3 regions of the Luteimonas sp. TWI382 genome follow, and region 1 is predicted to be linked to each of the others. Evidence: riboswitches for the same ligand, from Rfam matches in the RefSeq annotation. Region 1 holds a riboswitch; each other region holds the start of a gene.
The links. A riboswitch is a leader RNA that binds a small molecule or an ion and turns the genes downstream of it on or off. The one in region 1 is predicted to bind cobalamin.

Region 1 (4,672 bases):
GGCGGCGACCGGACGCCGGTAGTCCTTCTTCTCCTCGTAGTAGAACGCCGAGTAGATCGGGTCGATCGACGCGGTGGAGCCTGCGATCTGCGCGGTCGACATGTTCGGCGCGACCGCCATCAGCCAGCCGTTGCGCATGCCGTTGACGCCGACCTTGGCGGCCAGTTCCAGCCACGCGGGCGAGTTGTAGTCGCGGTCGCGGAAGTAGGCGCCGGTGTGCCAGTCGCTGCCGGCGAACACCGAGTAGGCGCCCTTTTCCTTGGCCAGCTCCATGCTCGCCTGCACGGTCAGGAAGTTGATGCGCTCATACAGCGTGTCGCTGAAGTCCTCGGCCTCGGGCGTGTTCCAGTGGATGCCCTTCTGCGCCAGCAGGTGATGCCAGCCGAACGTGCCCAGGCCGATCGCGCGGTACTTCTGGTTGGTGATCGTGGCCTGCGGGACGGGCAACTGGTTGAGGTCGATGACGTTGTCGAGCATCCGCACCTGGATCGGGATCAGCCGCTCGAGCACGTCGGTGATCAGGTCGCCCTGGCCCTCCTGCGGCACGATCGCCCGGCCCAGGTTCACCGACGACAGGTTGCACACGACGAAGTCGCCGGCCTGCTTGGTGGTGACGATCTGATTGCCGGAGATGATCTCCTGCATCATCTTCGTCGGGCTCATGTTCTGCAGGATCTCGGTGCACAGGTTCGACGAATAGACACGGCCGACGTGCTTGTTCGGGTTCTTCCGGTTCACTTCGTCGCGGTAGAACATGAACGGGTTGCCGGTCTCGAGCTGCGACACCATGATCCGCTTGAAGATCTCGATCGCCTTGACGGTCTTGCGCGAGATGCGCTCGTCCGCGACGACTTCCTCGTAGCGCTTGCGGAAGCTGCCGTTCGGGTCGCCCTTCTTCTCGTCGAAGAAGTCCTGCAGGTAGAAGCCCTTGACGCGATGGACCTCGTGCGGGTCGAACAGATACCAATCGCCGCGGCGCTCGACCGCTTCCATGAACAGGTCGGGGATGCAGATCGAGGTGAACACGTCGTGCGCACGCAGGCGCTGGTCGCCATTGTTCAGGCGCAGATCGAGGAAGTTCTCGATGTCGCGGTGCCACACATCCAGGTACACCGCGACCGCGCCCTTGCGCTGGCCGAGCTGGTCGACCGACACGGCGGTGTTGTTGAGCTGCTTGATCCACGGCACCACGCCGCCCGAGGAATTGGGTACGCCGCGGATCGACGAACCCGACGAGCGCACATAGCCCATGTACGCGCCCACGCCGCCGCCGCCCTTGGAGACGCGAGCGATGTCGGTGTTGGAGTCGTAGATGCCCTGCAGCGAATCGTCGACGGTGTCGATGAAGCACGACGACAGCTGGCCGCCGACCTTGCCGGCGTTCTGCAGCGTCGGGGTCGCGACGGTCATGTACAGATTCGACAGCGCCCAGTAGGCCTCGCCGACGAGCTGCATGCGGCGCTCGCGACCGCCGCGGGTCTCGTTCTGCATCAGATACAGCGCGATGGTGAGCCAGCGCTCCTGCGGCAGCTCGAACACGGCGCGCGAGGTGTCGGTGGCCAGATACCGCGTGGCCAGCAGGTACAGGCCGTTGTAGGCGAACAGCTTGTCGCGCTCGGGCTCGATCATGCGTCCGGCTTCCTGCAGCTCTTCCTTGGAATAGGCGCGCAGGATGTCGTTGGAATAGATATTGCGGTCGGCCAGCGATTCCTGCAGGCCGACGTAGGAGCCGTATTTCTGCTCGGCGTCGTAGAAGCGGTTGCGGCTGGCGCGCTTGTACAGGCGGTGCAGGTACAGGCGGGCGGCGAAGAACTCCCATTCGGGCGCGGTGACGTCGACCCGGGCCTCGGCCTCGCGGATCAGGTGGTCGACCAGGTCGTCGGCGTTGACCGCGTCCTTGCGCTCGACGAAGCCGAACACGCTGCGCTTGTAGTCGGCGATATCGAGTTGCGGGAACTCGCCGTGGACGCGGTCGATGCTGCGCTCCAGGCGCGCGCGGTCGTACGGGATCCGGCGGTTGCCGGCTTCCTTGGTGATCCAGGTGGAGACGTCGGTGTCGACGTCGGAATTTTCAGCAATTGCGGTTTGCATGGCGGCGCTCGGGGGCGGCGGCACCACGTCGTCGGCGTCGACGGCGGACGGCGCCACAGGGGTGGGGGAAGCGATCGGGGTCGGGGGCGCGTCTGCGGGCGTCGAAGGGGCGGTCGAGACGGTGTCGTGGCTGGTCATGCGTCCTCTCTCTTGGTGTCCAGTGCATTCGCGCACGCCCCGGCCCGCCCGCGTCGGGTCCGGTGGCTGCGGACGGCTCGTGTGGGGCGGGTGCGCCGCGAGACGGCGACGGCGGGTGCCGTCGGGTTCCGCGCCGCGGACCCACCCCTGTGCGGAGCGTCCACAGCGGTCACCGCGCGTCGTGCTTTCGCGCGGCTGTCGGCACGGTACGGACTCATGGGTGAAGGCAGGCCTTCGGTCCCACTGCACCGGATCACTCCGGTGGCGGCGGGGACGTTCCCAATTACCGCTGCGGGGGCAGCACCGGACTGGCGTGGGGCGTCACCGGCTTCCCGTTTTTCATCCACAGGCTTTGTGGCTGCGGAACCGACGTGGCCCAAGATAGTGGGGTGGTCGGACAGCGTCAACGCTAAATGTGGGGCGGGCGCCCGGATCCGCGTCAGGCCGGGAATCGTGCGGCCTCAGCCGCCGGCCGGGCACGGGGCGATGCAGATCCGGCTGCGCCAGGCAACCCCGGAAGAGGCCTATTCAGCCACGGCGACCGCGGTCCGCGCCGCCAGGGCCGTGGCGGTCGCACGCGACCAGCGCGGCCAGTCGGGGGCCGGAATCGGCAGCGGCTGGTCGTGATCGAGCAGCCGGCGCAGGTCCACCGCGGCGTAATGCGGCGCCAGCGCCTGGACCAGCGCGAAGCCGAAATCGCGCAGCACCCGGTCGCGGCGCAGCAGCGCCCAGGTGATGCATTCGGGCAGCAGGCCGTCCTCGACCGGCGGCGCGGCCAGGCCGTCGTCGAGGTCGGCGCCCATTTCGTCGACGATGCCCACGCCCAGCCCGGCGTGGACATAGGTGCGGATCAGTGCGCCGTCGCGTGCGGTCACCGCGAGGTCGGCGCGCAGGTCGGCGGCCGCGAACGCGCGCTGCAGCGACGAGGCGGGCTGTCGGCTCGATTCGTAGCTCACCAGCGGCACGCCGGCCAGGTCGCGCAGCCCGATCGGACGCGCCAATGCGGTCAGCGGATGGCCGGCCGGCAGCAGGACCCGTCGGCCCCAGCGGTAGAGCGGAATCGCCACCAGGCCCGGTGGCGGAGCGCCGGTGCCGCTGAGGATCGCCAGGTCGGCATGGTGTTCGGCCAGCAGCCGCAGCGACTCGACATCGCCTCCGGGCACCACATGCACCGCGACGTCGGGCCAGTCGCGCTTGAGCGCCTGCAGCGCCGGCGGCAGCGCATGACGGGCCTGGGTGTGGGTGGTGGCGATGCGCAGCAGGCCCTGGGCCTCGCGCCGCAGGTTGTCGGCCAGCGCCTGGATGTTGCCGGCCTCGGCGAGCAGGCGGCGGGCGTGCGCAAGCACCTGCCGGCCTTCGTCGGTCAACGCGGCGAGGGCGCGCTGACGGCGGGTGAACAGCAAGAAGCCCAGCGCGTTCTCCAGTTGCGCGAGCTGCTTGGACAGTCCCGACTGGGTCGCGTGCAGGCGGCGGGCGGCCAGGGTGATGTTGTGGCCGCATTCGACGATGGCGACGAAGCTGCGCAGTTGGGTGAGGGTCATGGCCAGGCCCGTGCCGACGGCGGGAATGTTGTCGCACCGCATGGTCGCCCACGGGCGCGACCGGCATGTCCCGCAGGCGACAACACTGTGTGCCGCGATCCGGCGACGCCGCCCGTCTACGCCGTGATCATCGAAGGCGGCTCAGCGACGCGCGGCTGGCACCAAATGCTCCGACAGCAAGAGTGCGTTGAGCAGCAGCCGCTCGGTGCCGTGCCAGTACTTGCGATGCGCCGGGTCGTCGGCGAACAGCACCACATTCCCGCGCCCGGTTGCGGCAATGACCGCCCACGGCGCGCCGCCGAGCCTGGCGCGGTTGCGCGTGGAGACGTAGCCGTTGACCAGCGGCGCATCGTCGATGCGCACGACCGTCGAGAAGCGGTCGCGCGCTGGCGGCAGCACCACCGCGGTTTCCTTGTTGACGAAGAGGGCGCGGCGCGGCACGCCGAATGCCAGCGGATGGCTGATGTCGGCATCGGCCGAGACCAGGTTGCCGGAGATGCGGTCTTCGGCCAGCAGGTCGCGACGCTGGCCGAAGTCCGCGCGGTCGGTGTCGTCCTCGTCGGGCGCCGGGGCCTGGCCCAGGCCGTCGACGAGCTTGCGATCGATGGCCCACTGCGAGGCGCTGCCGAAGGTCACCAGCGAACCGCCGGCGCGGACCCAGTCGCGCAGCGCCTCGACCGTCGCCTCGCTCCAGTCCTCGTAGTGGCCACCGGCCAGCACGAGGCTGGTGTACTCGCGCAACGGTGCGCGCGCGAGCTGGGTCGGGTCGAGCCGGGTCGCCGGCCAGCGCAACTGCTCGCTCAGCGCGAACCAGGTCGAACCGATCTCGGTCGCGTTGACGCCCTGGCCCATGATCAGCGCGATCGCGGGCTTGCGCAGCGGACGCACGCTGTCGCTGCCCA
Region 2 (4,672 bases), on a different contig from region 1:
CCCGATCGCGCCGATCCGCTGCTGCAACGCGGACGCAGCTTCGGCGAGAGCCGACTGGTCTGCAACGTGCACTGGTACAGCGACATCGTGCAGGGGCAGGTGGTCGGCGCCGCGACCTTCGCGCGGCTGCAGGCCGAACCGGCGTTCCTGGCCGACCTGGCGGCGGCGCGCGACGAGGTCGCCGCCCAACGTGCGCGCGGCGCCCGGCCCGAGGGCTGCGACGCGCAGACCGCCGCGTTGCGCCTGTCGCCGCTGCCGGCCGCCGACGATCGCTGAGGCCGGCGAGCTGCGCGACAATGGCCGCGCGATGAGTACGACACCTGTCCCAGACCCCGATCCGCGGCCCGAACCGCCCGAGGCCCCGCTGCCGAGCGACTGCTGCGACAGCGGCTGCCCGATCTGCGTCTACGACCTGCACGCCGATGCGATGGCCGACTACCGCGCCCGGCTGGCCGCGTGGCGCGTGCGCCATCCTGGGGTCGACTGACGCGCGCGGCCGGGTTTACGCGACCGCTGCGAAGCGCGCGGCGTGCCGGTCCAGGAACGCGTTGGCTTCGGCGCGCAGCCAGGCGCCGACGGCGGCGACGGCCGGTGTGTGCGTGGTACCGGGCGCGGCCAGCAGGCGGAAGTCGTGGCCGTCGAGCGCGGGGCCGAACGGGGCCCGCAGCACGCCGTCTTCCAGGGCGTCGGCGACCAGGGCGACGCTCGCCAGTGCGATGCCCTGGCCGGCGATCGCGGCCTGGATGGCATGCGCTTCGTCGGAGAAGCCGAGTTCGCCGCCGTGCGTGTCCGGCAGGCCGGCCGTTCGGCACCAGCGCGGCCAGTCGGGGGTGTGGGCGTCCTGCAGTCGCCAGGCGTAGCGCAGCCGCGGCACGGTCGCCAGCGCCGTCGGGCCGGCCAGCGCCAGGCCGGGGGTGCAGACCGGAATGAAACGTCCAGGCAGCAGCGGCCAGGTTTCGACCTGCGGAGCCGGTGCGGGGCCGTAGCGGATCGCCAGCTCCGTGCCGCCGGCGGCCAGCCGGACCGGGTCGTCGGCCGCGTGCAGGTGCAGATCGACTTCGGGCGCGGCCGCAGCGAGCGCCGGCAGGCGTGGCAACAGCCAGCGGGCGGCGAAGCCCCGGGTCGTGCTCAGCGTGACCGCGGGGCGGCGCGTCTGCCGTTGCAGGTCGGCGACGGCGGTGGCGATGCCATCGAAGCCGCCGCGCACGCTCGGGTACAGGCGTTGCCCAGCCTCGGTCAGCCGCACCTGGCGTACTTGGCGTGCGAACAGCCGCAGGCCCAGCCAGTCCTCGAGCTGGCGGATGCGGTGGCTGACCGCGGTGGGCGTGAGCGACAGTTCTTCGGCTGCGGCCTTGAAGCTCTGGCGTCGGGCGGCGGCCTCGAACGCGCGCAGTGCGCTCAGCGGTGGCAGGCGGGCGGGGCGATCGTGCATGAGCGCAATTCATCCATCGGACGAGAAAACATCGTTTGTCGGGCTCTGGGCCGGCGCCAATCATGCCGGAGCGCCGCAGTGCGCATTCTCTCCCAGCTTCGCCAGGTGAATCATGCTCAGCTTGCTCCATCTCGACGGCAGTGCCCGTCCCGGTTGTTCGGGCGAGGTCCCGCACGGCTCCCATACCCGCCGGCTCGGCGCCCGTTTCGTCGCGCGCTGGCAACAGCGGCGCCCCGGTGATCGCATCGTCTATCGCGATCTCGCCCTGACGCCGCCGACCCATGTCGACGGACGCTGGATCCATGCTGCGTTCACGCCGCTGGCGCAGCGCACGCCGTGGATGATCGAGCGGCTGTCCGAGAGCGATGCGCTGATCGATGAGCTGCTCGGCAGCCCGCTCGTGGTGATGGGGGTGCCGATGTACAACTTCGGTATGCCCGCGCCGGTCAAGGCCTGGATCGACAACATCGTGCGCGTGGGCCGCACCTTCGGTTTCGATCGCGCGCGCGCCGGTGCGCCGTACTGGCCGATGCTGGCCGGTCAGGGCCGCCGCGCCGTGCTGCTGGGTGCGCGCGGCGATCACGACTATGACCCCGGTGGTCGCAACGCCGGCGACAACCTGGTCGAGCAGGGCGTGATGACGCCGCTGCGCTACATGGGCATCACCGACGTCGACCGGGTCGCGGTGGAATACGACGAGTTCGCCGATGCCCGGCTCGCGGCCTCGATCGCGCGCGCCGAGGCCGCGGTCGATGCGCTGGTCGATCGCCTTGCCGACCAGGCCGATGCGCGGGAGACGGCCGCCGCGGCCACGCCCGCTTGACCGCCCGTGCGGCCGGGGCTACCGTGTCGCCGCCAAGGTTCATCTCTTCATGCGAATGAAGCGATGATTAAAAGGGAAGCCGGTGCGCCGCATGGCGGCAATTCCGGCGCTGCCCCGCAGCGGTAACTGGAAACGACCCCCGTCAACGCACTGGCGCCCGTCCGGGCCGGGAAGCGACGGGCAGTAGGCCCACCACCTCGCAGGTGGCCCGTCCATGAGCCCGAAGACCTGCCTTGGCCGTGCGCACCGACAGGCGCGCACGTACGACCTGGGGCCTCCGCGGGGAGGTGCACGGGCATCGCGCCGCGCACGTCGCGGCCGGTCCCGCACGTCCGCACGCAGGCTCCGGTTCGCCCGAGGGGGCGAAGGTCGGCCGTGTGGCAGGCGGGCGCGCGCAGGCGCGGTGCACGCCATGCGGACCCTTCGTTCCTCAATCCCACGCATTGAGGACGCATCCACCATGACCGGCATCACCAATCTCGGCTTTCCCCGCATCGGCCGCAAACGCGAGCTCAAGCGCGCCGTCGAACGTCACTGGCGCGGCGAGGCCGACGCCGCGCAGTTGCAGGCAGTGGCGCGCGACCTGCGCCTGCGCCATTGGCGCCTGCAGCGCGAGGCCGGCGTCGCCACGCCGCCGAGCAACGACTTCTCGCTCTACGACCAGGTGCTCGACGCCGCCTTCGGCTTCGACGCGATCCCCGAGCGCTACCGCGCGCTGGCCGATGCCGATCCGCTGGCCGGTTACTTCGCGCTGGCGCGGGGTCATCAGCAGGACGGCATCGACCTGCATGCGCTGGAGATGACCAAGTGGTTCGACACCAATTACCACTACCTGGTGCCCGAACTGCAGGCCGGCCAGCGCTTCGCGCTGCGCGACGACAAGCCGGTGCGCGAGTACCTGGAAGCCAAGGCCGAGGGGATCGAGACCCGGCCGGTGCTGCTCGGGCCGGTCACGCTGCTGTGGCTGTCGAAGACCGTCGACGGCAGCGATCGCTTCGCGCTGCTCGATGCGCTGCTGCCGGTGTACGCCGAGTTGCTGGCACGCCTGCACGCCGCCGGCGCGGCCTGGGTGCAGATCGACGAGCCGGCGCTGGTGCTCGACCTCGACCCCGCGGTGCGCGCGGCCTTTGATCGGGCCTACGCCACGCTGGCGCAGGGCGCGCGGCCGAAGCTGCTGCTGGCGACCTACTTCGGCGCGCTGGACGACAACCTGCCGTTGGCCGCGTCCTTGCCGGTCGACGGCCTGCATGTCGATCTGGTGCGCGGGCGCGAACAACTCGATGCGGTGCTCGGCGCGCTGCCGGCCGGGCGCACGTTGTCGTTGGGGCTCGTCGACGGCCGCAACATCTGGCGCACGCGGTTGGACGATGCGCTGGTGCTGGCGCGCTACGCGATCGATGCGCGCGGCGACGATGCGGTCTGGCTGGCGCCGTCGTGCTCGCTGCTGCATGTGCCGGTGGACCTGGCGGGCGAGACCGCGCTGGATGACGAACTGCGTGGCTGGCTGGCCTTCGCCCGGCAGAAACTCGATGAACTGCGCCTGCTGGCCGAGGCGCTGGCCGATCCCGATGCCGCCGAGCCGGCGCTGGCCAAGGCGCGCGATGCGATCGCCGCGCGGCGCGCCTCGCCCCGCGTGCAGCGGCCGGAGGTCGCCGCGAGGGTGGCTGCACTCGACGCGTCCGCGTCGCGTCGCGCGACGCCCTATGCCGCGCGTCGGACCGCGCAGGATGCGCTGCGCCCGCTGCCGCTGTGGCCCACGACCACGATCGGCTCGTTCCCGCAGACGTTCGAGGTCCGGGAGGCGCGTGCAGCGCACAAGTCCGGCAAGCTGAGCCAGGCCGACTACGATGCGTTCATCGCCGACCAGATCGCGCAGTGCGTGCGCGTGCAGGAAGACCTCGGGCTGGATGTGCTGGTGCACGGCGAGTTCGAGCGCAACGACATGGTCGAGTACTTCGGCGAGCAGCTCGATGGCTTCGCGTTCACCAAGAACGGTTGGGTGCAGAGCTACGGCTCGCGCTGCGTGAAGCCGCCGGTGATCTACGGCGATGTCGCCCGCCCCGCGCCGATGACCGTGCGCTGGTCGCGCTACGCGCAGTCGCTGACCCCGCGGCCGATGAAGGGCATGCTGACCGGCCCGGTGACAGTGCTGCAATGGTCGTTCGTGCGCGACGACCAGTCGCGTGCCGATACCTGCCGGCAGATCGCACTGGCCTTGCGCGACGAGGTGACCGACCTGGAGGCGGCCGGCATCGGCGTGATCCAGATCGACGAACCGGCGCTGCGCGAGGGCCTGCCGCTGCGGCGCGCCGATTGGGCGGCGTATCTGGACTGGGCGGTCGAGAGCTTCCGCATCAGCGCCTCGGGCGTGGCCGACACCACCCAGATCCACACCCACATGTGCTACTCGGAGTTCA
Region 3 (4,672 bases), on a different contig from region 1:
CGTTCAAGGAAAGCGCGCAGCCGCAGTCGCTCAAGCGCTTCCAGCAGCTCAATGCGGTGGGCATCACCTTCGCGCCGCGACCGGGCGTGACCAAGGGCGAGGCGCTGCGGGTCCTCGACGAGATCGCCGCCGACGTGCTGCCGCAGGGCTACAGCGTGGACTACGCCGGCGAGTCGCGGCAGTTCAAGCAGGAAGGCACCACGATGCTGATCACGCTGGCGTTCGCGCTGGTGATCATCTTCCTGGTGCTGGCCGCGCAGTTCGAGAGCTTCCGCGATGCGCTGATCATGCTGATCACCGTGCCGATGGCGATCAGCGGCGCACTGCTGGTGCTCAACGCGCTGGGCCTGGTGTCGGGCATCCTGCAGTTCGCCGGCATCGAGGCCTTCCCCGGCATGTCGATCAACATCTACACGCAGGTGGGCCTGGTCACCCTGGTGGGTGTGATCTCCAAGCACGGCATTCTGATCGTGGAGTTCGCCAACAAGCTGCAGATCAACGAAGGTCTGAGCAAGGCCGAGGCGATCGAGCAGGCCGCCGCGATCCGCCTGCGACCGGTGCTGATGACGACGGCCGCGCTGGTGTTCGCGATGGTGCCGCTGCTGATCGCCAGCGGTCCGGGCGCGGCGGCGCGCTTCTCGATGGGCCTGGTGATCGCCGCCGGCATGTCGATCGGCACCGCGTTCACACTGTTCGTGCTGCCGGCGTTCTACCTGCTGCTGGCGCGTGACCACAGCCACGACCGGGGCGCGGTGGCCGCCACGGACGCCGACGGGCACGACGGCAACCCAGCGACGCCGGTGCCCCAGGGGCACTGAGCACGTCGGGCCTCCCCCGCGCCAGCCGCCGCTGCCCCCCCCCCCCAAAGCGCCGGCGCGGCCGCGCGGCGGGCCCGGCCCGCGCCAGCCCCCCGGCGTCCCCCGCCGCGCCCCCGGGGCCCCTGCCCGGCCCCCCCACGCCCCCGATCAGAGCCGGCGCGGCAGCGCGTCGATCCAGGCCGGATCGAGCACCAGGGCGCCCGCGTCGGCGCTGCCCCCGTCGCCGACGAACGGCAGCACGCCCAGGCACGGCGCCGGCAGCGCATCGGCAAGCAGGCCGAGATAGTCGTCTGCGCGCGAGAACTCTGGATCGATCCGGTTACCGACCCAACCCACAAGCCGACAGCCGTCGGCCGCGATCGCGCGTGCGCTCAGCCGGGCATGGCTCAGGCAGCCGAGCCGGAGCCCGACCACCAGCACCACTGCGCCGCCCAGCCACCGCGCCAGGTCCGCATGTTCGATGCCCTCGGCCAGCGGCGCGGCCCAGCCGCCGGCGCCTTCGACCAGCACCACATCGGCCGCCGCGGCGAGCCGCGCGTGCGCCGCGTGCAGATCGGCGGCATTGACGATCACGCCGGCTGCGCGTGCGGCCAGGGTCGGCGCGGTCGCTTCGGGCAGGGCCACCGGGTTGACGTCGGCGTACACCGGCCGGGGCCGGCTGGCGGCCTGCAGCGCCAGCGCATCCTCATTGCGCCAGCCACCGTCCTGCCAATCGCAGCCGCTGGCGATCGGCTTCATGCCGACCGCGCGGCGACCATCGGCACGCAAGGCCTGCAACAGCGCCACGCTGGCGTGGGTCTTGCCGATGCCGGTATCGGTCCCGGTGACCAGGCACGTGCGCGCGCTCATACCGGCGCGCCGATCGGGACGCCAGCGACGGCGCGGCCGGGCGGGTGCGACCCCGCTGCTACACTGCGCGACATGTTCACCTCCACACCTCTGAGCGGCAGCAAGGCCGACCAGTATGCCGCGCTCGCGGCACAGGCCCGCGCTCTGCTGCACGGCGAATCCGACCCCATCGCCAATGCCGCGAACCTCTCGGCACTGGTCTACCACGCCCTGCCCGACCTCAACTGGGTCGGCTTCTACTTCTACGACGGGACCGAACTGGTCGTCGGCCCGTTCCAGGGCCTGCCGGCCTGTGTGCGCATTCCGCTCGACAAGGGCGTGTGCGGCGCCGCAGCGCGCACCCGGCAGACCCAGCGGGTCGACGACGTGCACGCCTTTGCAGGCCATATCGCCTGCGATGCTGCGTCGCGGTCTGAAGTCGTCGTGCCACTGGTCGACGGCGACCGCCTGATCGGCGTCTTCGATCTCGACAGTCCGCTGCCGGCCCGGTTCGACGCCGACGATCAGGCCGGGCTGGAGGCGCTCGCACGGCTCTACGTCGAGCACGCGCGTTGAGCGCGCCGAAGCTGCGCAACCTCGGGCCGAAGTCGGCGGCGTGGCTGCGACAGGTGGGGCTGCGCACGCGCGAGGACCTCGAAGCGGCGGGCGCGGTCGAGGCCTTCGTGCGCGTGCGCCGGGCCGGCTTCCGACCCAGCCTCAACCTGCTGTACTCGATCGAGGGCGCGCTGCTGGACTGCCACTGGCAGGAGGTCCCCGAAGCACGGCGTCTGCAGCTGACCGAGGCCGCCGAAGCGGCGACCGCACAACTGCCCGACCCGCGCGCACGGACCGCGGGCGGCCCGGTCACCACGATCGTGCACGACGCGGCCGATCGCGACGACGCGATGCCGGGCGACCCCGACGCACGCTGAACCGGACGAGCGCTGGCGTACAATCGCGCCTGCTTCGCGGTGACCCGGCCTGCCTGGGTTGAAACGGGAAGCCGGTGCGGGCGCCGCGAGGCAACCCCATTCCGGCACTGCCCCCGCAACGGTAAGCGTGTGCAAGCGTCGCTTCTCGCCACTGTGCCCTGTGCACGGGAAGGCGCGACGCCTGGGCTCAGACCGCCCACGCGCAAGTCCGGAGACCGGCCTCGAAGTTCCACCTGATTGCGATGCGGCGGGCATTGCGACGACGTTCCGGGTGCGCCTTGCGCCTGGACGGCGGTCCGTGTGCGCCCGTTCCCGCGATCTTCGCCCGCCCGCCGCGCGTTCGATGCGCGCGCGCAAGGAGACCGCAATGCCGTTCCGCACCTTGACCGTGGCGATCGCCACTGCCCTGCTCGCTCCGTCGGCGCTCGCCGCTCCCGGCGAACTCGACGCCGTGCTCGTCACCGCCAATCGCACCCAGACCGCGCTGGCTGACACCCTCGTGCCGGCGCAGATCATCGACCGCGACGAGATCGAACGCAGCCAGGCGCGCGACCTGCCGGAGCTGCTGCGCGGCCGCGCCGGCATCCAGATCGGCAACAGTGGCGGCCCGGGCAAACTGAGTTCGATCTTCCTGCGCGGCGCCGAATCCGACCACGTACTGGTGCTCGTCGATGGCGTACGCATCGGCAGCGCGACCGCCGGCATGCCGGCGATCCAGGACCTGCCGGTCGACCAGATCGAGCGCGTGGAAATCGTACGCGGCCCGCGTTCGAGCCTCTACGGCTCGGAAGCGATCGGCGGCGTCATCCAGATCTTCACCCGCCGCCACGACGGCGCGATTGCGCCACACGCACGAATCGGCGCCGGCAGCCACGGCTTGCGCGAAGCCAGCGCCGGCATCGGCGGCCGCAGCGGCCGGGGCTGGTTCGGTGTCGATGCAGCGTTCCAGCGCACCGACGGCATCGATGCCTGCCGCGGCTCGTCGGCGTTGTTCCAGGGGTGCTTCGTCGAAGAGCCCGACCGCGACGGCTACCGCAACCGTTCGCTGAACCTGCGCGCCGGCGTGCAGCTCACCGACGCGCTGCGGCTGGAAGGTCATGCCTTGCATGCCGACGCGTTCAATCAGTTCGACGGCAGCCTCTTCGGCGGTAACGAGGCCGACATCGTGCAGCAGGTGGCAGGCGGAACACTGACCTACGCGCCCTCGGACGTCGTGCGCCTGACCGCGCAGGCCGGCCGCGCCTACGACAAGTCGAGCACCTCCTTCCGCGATGCCGACACCGGCACGCGCAGTCATGTCGGCCGCATCGACACCCGCCGCGACACCGCCTCGGTGCAGGCCGACTTCGGCCTGGCGCCGACCCAGGGCCTGAGCCTGGGCTTCGACTGGCAGGCCGACCAAGTCGACAGCGACACCCGCTACGCGGTGACGGCGCGTGACAACTACGCCACGTTCGTTGAGTACCGCGGTCGCTTCGGCGCGCATCGCCTGCAGGCGAGCCTGCGCCACGACGACAACGAGCAGTTCGGCGGCCACGGCACCGGCAGCCTGGGCTGGGGCATGGAGCTGGCCCACGGCCTTCGCGTGACCGCCAGCGCCGGGACCGGCTTCAAGGCCCCGACCTTCAACGACCTGTACTTCCCCGGTTCGCAGAGCCCGGACCTCAAACCGGAACGCTCCAAAAGCATGAACCTCGGCATCTCGCAGCAGGCGGCCCAGTGGCGCTGGTCGTTCGACGTGTTCGAGAGCCGCATCGACGACCTGATTGTGTTCGTCTACCCGCCGCCGGACTATGTCGGTCGCGGCAGCAACATCGACGAGGCCCGCATCCGTGGCGCCGAGCTGACGTTCGCGACCACCCTCGCCGGCTGGGACCTGTCGACCGAGTTGAGTCACGTCGACCCGCGCGACCGCAGCCAGGGCACCTACCGCGACAACCTGCTCGCCCGACGCGCGCGCAGCAGCGGCCGGCTCGACATCGATCGCAGCTTTGGCGACCTGCGCATCGGCACTACGCTGCGCGGCGCCGGCGGCCGCTACGACAACCCCGCCAACACGCTGCGCGTCGGCGGCTACGGCACCCTCGACCTGCG

Region 2: linked by a shared signal. The riboswitch ahead of metE (5-methyltetrahydropteroyltriglutamate--homocysteine S-methyltransferase) and the one ahead of ABE505_RS07890 (ribonucleoside-diphosphate reductase subunit alpha) in region 1 are both predicted to bind cobalamin.
Region 3: linked by a shared signal. The riboswitch ahead of btuB (TonB-dependent vitamin B12 receptor) and the one ahead of ABE505_RS07890 (ribonucleoside-diphosphate reductase subunit alpha) in region 1 are both predicted to bind cobalamin.

What each region holds. Positions count from the first base shown of each region.
Region 1 is NZ_JBDJNS010000009.1:29,927-34,598, reverse strand. Features, by position in the region: gene ABE505_RS07890 (ribonucleoside-diphosphate reductase subunit alpha) at 1-2,229, opposite strand, end outside; cobalamin riboswitch at 2,412-2,615, opposite strand; gene ABE505_RS07885 (LysR substrate-binding domain-containing protein) at 2,754-3,770, opposite strand; gene ABE505_RS07880 (M14 family zinc carboxypeptidase) at 3,912-4,672, opposite strand, start outside.
Region 2 is NZ_JBDJNS010000017.1:50,653-55,324, forward strand. Features, by position in the region: gene ABE505_RS11710 (phosphatase PAP2 family protein) at 1-276, shown strand, start outside; gene ABE505_RS11715 (oxidoreductase-like domain-containing protein) at 308-487, shown strand; gene ABE505_RS11720 (LysR substrate-binding domain-containing protein) at 503-1,432, opposite strand; gene ABE505_RS11725 (NAD(P)H-dependent oxidoreductase) at 1,545-2,255, shown strand; cobalamin riboswitch at 2,274-2,506, shown strand; gene metE (5-methyltetrahydropteroyltriglutamate--homocysteine S-methyltransferase) at 2,716-4,672, shown strand, end outside.
Region 3 is NZ_JBDJNS010000013.1:97,162-101,833, reverse strand. Features, by position in the region: gene ABE505_RS10440 (efflux RND transporter permease subunit) at 1-818, shown strand, start outside; gene bioD (dethiobiotin synthase) at 966-1,667, opposite strand; gene ABE505_RS10430 (GAF domain-containing protein) at 1,740-2,222, shown strand; gene ABE505_RS10425 (TfoX/Sxy family protein) at 2,219-2,578, shown strand; cobalamin riboswitch at 2,599-2,817, shown strand; gene btuB (TonB-dependent vitamin B12 receptor) at 2,946-4,672, shown strand, end outside.